One region of the Streptomyces sp. NPDC048417 genome, then DNA from elsewhere that is predicted to be linked to it. Evidence: riboswitches for the same ligand, from Rfam matches in the RefSeq annotation. Region 1 holds a riboswitch; the other holds the start of a gene.
The links. Region 1 has a riboswitch for ZMP and ZTP ahead of AB0D59_RS11420 (bifunctional 5,10-methylenetetrahydrofolate dehydrogenase/5,10-methenyltetrahydrofolate cyclohydrolase). Riboswitches for the same ligand answer to the same signal wherever they lie in the genome.
Positions count from the first base shown of each region.

Region 2: linked by a shared signal. The riboswitch ahead of AB0D59_RS09975 (glycine hydroxymethyltransferase) and the one ahead of AB0D59_RS11420 (bifunctional 5,10-methylenetetrahydrofolate dehydrogenase/5,10-methenyltetrahydrofolate cyclohydrolase) in region 1 are both predicted to bind ZMP and ZTP.

Region 1 is NZ_JBEZKI010000006.1:82,568-84,760, reverse strand. It holds gene AB0D59_RS11435 (hypothetical protein) at 1-105, opposite strand, end outside; gene AB0D59_RS11430 (nuclear transport factor 2 family protein) at 278-643, shown strand; gene AB0D59_RS11425 (hypothetical protein) at 631-798, shown strand; ZMP/ZTP riboswitch at 816-898, shown strand; gene AB0D59_RS11420 (bifunctional 5,10-methylenetetrahydrofolate dehydrogenase/5,10-methenyltetrahydrofolate cyclohydrolase) at 925-1,773, shown strand; gene AB0D59_RS11415 (CU044_5270 family protein) at 1,774-2,193, opposite strand, start outside.
Region 2 is NZ_JBEZKI010000005.1:189,937-192,129, forward strand. It holds gene AB0D59_RS09970 (glutathionylspermidine synthase family protein) at 1-876, shown strand, start outside; ZMP/ZTP riboswitch at 1,007-1,096, shown strand; gene AB0D59_RS09975 (glycine hydroxymethyltransferase) at 1,129-2,193, shown strand, end outside.

The DNA.
Region 1 (2,193 bases):
GGGGTGCTGCGCGCCCGCGTCGGCCGCGTTCGCCAGCGGCGCGGCGAGGCCGGTGACCCCGACCGCGAGGCCGACGGCGGCGACGATACGTCGTGTTGAGATCATGTCTCCAGCAACGGCCCGGGCGTCCGGCCGGACACGGGCAGCCGGTCCCCCTCACCCGTCAGGCGGAGCGCCCGGCCTGCGCTTGCCGAGCCCGGCGGGTCGGAGGAGGCTCGAAGGTGGGGCTCTGGCGGCCCGCTCCGCATCGGGTCGCGGGCTCCCGCAGGAGGTCACCATGGGCACCGCGACAGGCTCCACGTTCGACACCGAGACACTGCGCCGGGCCGTGGAGGGAAACACAGGGAACACCCTGCTGGCGCTCTACGCGGACGACGCGGAGATCCGTATCGTCGACCGCACCGCCCAGCCCAGCCATCCCAAGGTCCTGCACGGCCGCAGGGACATAGCCGCGATGCTGGACGACGTCTACAGCCGGGACATGACGCACAAGCTGGACCAGTGCATCGTGCAGGGCGACCGGGCCGCCTACAGCGAGTCCTGCGAGTACGCGGACGGCGCCCGGGTGCTCGCCGAGTCGATGATCACGCTGCGCGACGGAAAGATCACCGAACAGATCATGATCCAGGCATGGGACGAGTAGCCGGAAGGACCGCGAGGGTCCAGGTCAGCGCCCGGCTGACCTGGACCTTCTCGGCAGGGGCCGGGCTCGGGCAGCGCCGCCGCACGCGTCCGCGTACGTCCGTCATGCTGCTGCGGACGGCCCTGCGGGCGGCGCACCGCCGTGGGAAACGCTGAGTGTCTCGGTTACGCTGGGCGCGGGCCGTGACTGGCGCTGAGGTGGAGCACCACCGGGGAGCGGCCCGCACTGTCGATGCCGTGCGCCTGGGCGATCAAGGTCGAACCAGCTCAGGAGTGTGCCGCATGACCCCTGCCCGTCTCATGGACGGAACCGCCGTCGCCCGCCGGATCGTCGAGCAGACCGCACAGCGGGCCGCCGAGTTCACCGCACGCACCGGCACCACGCCGTGCCTGGCGACCGTGCTGGTCGGCGAGGACCCGGCCTCCGTCACCTACGTCCGGATGAAGCAGAACCGCAGCCGCAAGGCCGGTATCGCCTCCCGGCACGTGGCGCTGCCCGCCACCACGACCACCGAGGAACTCGTCGGCACCCTGCGGGAGTTGTCGGCCGACCCGGCGGTGCACGGCATCCTGTTGCAGCACCCGGTCGGCGAACACATCGACGAGCGGGCCGCGTTCGAGGCGATCGCGCCGGAGAAGGACGTGGACGGCGTGACCTTCGCGTCGTTCGCGACGATGAGCTTCGGCCTGCCGGGCTTCGTCTCCTGCACGCCCGGCGGCATCCTGCGCCTGCTCGACGCGTACGACGTGGACCCGGCCGGGAAGCGGGCGGTGGTCGTCGGCCGCAGCGCGATCCTGGGCAAGCCGGTCGGCATGCTGCTGCTCGCCCGCGACGCCACCGTCACCTACTGCCACTCTCGCACCGCCGACCTCTCGGCCGCCGTTCGCGAGGCCGACATCGTGGTCGCCGCCGTCGGCCGTCCCCGGCTGATCCGGGGCCAGGACATCAAGCCGGGGGCGGTCGTGCTCGACGCGGGCTACAACGAGGGGAACGTCGGTGACGTCGATTTCGACACCGCGATCGAACGGGCCTCGCTGATCACGCCGGTGCCGGGCGGGGTCGGCCCGATGACCATCGCCGTGCTGCTGGAGCAGACCGTCACCGCCGCCGCCCGGCAGTTCGGGGTGTGATCAGCGCATCCAGGCGCTGTAGTCCATGACGTCACCGGCCCGCACGCCGTACTCGGGATCGTCCCGGGTGAACGTGGTCTCCAGGCCGAGTACGGCACCGGTGGCCGGGTCCAGGATCAGCATCCGCCGGGCGCCCGAGGCCTCGTCGTGGACGTACGCCTGCCCGGTGCGGCCGAGCCGGTCGGTGACCTGGCCGAGCGGGCGCAGCCCCTTGGCGTCGGCGAGGAGTTCGGCCAGGGCCGCCGACTCCCGCGCGCCGAGCGTCCAGTTGTCGAGCAACTCGTCGGTGGCCTCCAGGAGCTCCGATGTCGTGAGGGTGTGGCCGTAGATCAGCTCGGTCAGGTAGGTGCGCAGTTTCGCCGGGTCGTGCGGGGGTGTGGCGAGCGGCGGGGCGTCGCCCCACATCGGCGGGAAGGTGCG
Region 2 (2,193 bases), on a different contig from region 1:
TTCGACCTCCGCTATGACGGCACGGGCCCGGCGAAACTCCTGGAGTACAACGCCGACACCCCCACCTCCCTGGTGGAGGCGGCCTCGGCCCAGTGGTTCTGGATGGAGGACCGCTTTCCGGGCGCCGACCAGTGGAACAGCCTCCACGAACGCCTCGTCGCCGCCTGGCAGCGGCAGGCCCGGCTGCTCCCGCCCGGCATCCCCCTGCACTTCGCGCACTCCTGCGCCGACGAACTCGGCGAGGACCTGATGACGGTCGCCTACCTGAAGGAGACCGCCGAGCAGGCGGGCCTGGACACCGACTGGATCTCCATGGAGGAGATCGGCTGGGACACCCTCTCCGGCCGCTTCGTCGACAACCGACTCCGGTTCATCCGCAGCTGCTTCAAGCTCTACCCGTGGGAATGGCTCACGACCGACGCCTTCGCCGCCCACGTCCTCGACACCCTGGACAACGGCGGCGGCACGGGCACCACGATGTGGATAGAGCCGGCCTGGAAGATGCTGCTGAGCAACAAGGCGCTGCTGGCGATCCTGTGGGAGCTGTATCCGGGGCACCCGAACCTGCTGCCGGCGTACGTGGACGGCCCGCGGGAACTGGCCCGCACGACGGGCTACGTCAGCAAGCCGCTGCTGGGGCGGGAGGGTGCGGGCGTGCTCGTCCACCCGCCGGGCGCGGGGAGCGTCGTACGCGAAGAGCCGTGCTGCTACCAGGAACTGGCCCCGCTGCCCTCGTTCGACGGCAACCATGTGGTGCTCGGCGCATGGGTGGTGGGCGAAGAGGCGGCGGGACTGGGCATCAGGGAGTCGCGGGGCCTGGTGACGGACGACTACGCCCGCTTCCTGCCCCACGTGATCCTGCCCTCCGCCGCCTGACCCGGCCCGGCGGCCCCGGTTCCTGCCGGTGGGGCCCGGCGGCCGTGGCGTCCACCAGTCGGGCAGGCGTGCCGCCCCGCCCGACTGGTGGACGCCATGGCCCTCGGACGAGGCGTGCCCGGTAGTCTGACCAGCGGGCCGTGACTGGCGCGCTGGGATGGGACCGACCATCGGGGAGCGGCCCGTGCCTGATCGAGTGCCGTGCGCCTGGGCCGAACCGTGAACGCCGAACGCCATGTCCGGAGGTCCCGAATGTCCGAGCCCCGTTCCACCGAGCCCCTCTCCACCGAGTCCACCGCGTATCGCGCGGCCCTCGACGTGATCCGCGCGGTCGAGCCGCGCATCGCCGACGCCATCGGCCAGGAGGTCCACGACCAGCGCGAGATGCTCAAGCTGATCGCCTCCGAGAACTACGCCTCGCCGGCCACCCTGCTCGCGATGGGCAACTGGTTCAGCGACAAGTACGCCGAGGGCACCGTCGGCCGCCGCTTCTACGCCGGCTGCCGCAACGTCGACACCGTCGAGGCGCTCGCCGCCGAGCACGCCCGCGAGCTGTTCGGCGCCCGCCACGCCTACGTCCAGCCGCACTCCGGCATCGACGCCAACCTGGTCGCCTTCTGGGCCGTCCTCGCCGACCGCGTCGAGGTCCCCTTCCTCCAGAAGACGGGCGCCCGCCAGGTCAACGACCTCTCCGAGGCCGACTGGGCCGAGCTGCGGCAGGCCTTCGGCAACCAGCGGATGCTCGGCATGTCCCTGGACGCCGGCGGTCACCTCACCCACGGCTTCCGCCCGAACATCTCCGGCAAGATGTTCGACCAGCGCTCCTACGGCACCGACCCGGCCACCGGCCTGATCGACTACGACGCGCTGCGCGCCCAGGCCCTCGACTTCAAGCCGCTGATCCTCGTGGCCGGCTACTCCGCGTACCCCCGTCTGGTGAACTTCCGGATCATGCGGGAGATCGCCGACGAGGTCGGCGCGACCCTGATGGTCGACATGGCGCACTTCGCCGGCCTGGTCGCCGGCAAGGTCCTGACCGGCGACTTCGACCCGGTCCCGCACGCCCAGATCGTCACCACCACCACCCACAAGTCACTGCGCGGGCCGCGCGGCGGCATGGTCCTGTGCGACGACTCGCTGAAGGACCAGGTCGACCGCGGCTGCCCGATGGTCCTCGGCGGCCCGCTCCCGCACGTCATGGCCGCCAAGGCCGTCGCCCTGGCCGAGGCCCGGCAGCCCGCCTTCCAGGACTACGCCCAGCGGATCGTCGACAACGCGCGCGCCCTGGCCGAGGGCCTGACGCGCCGCGGCGCCACC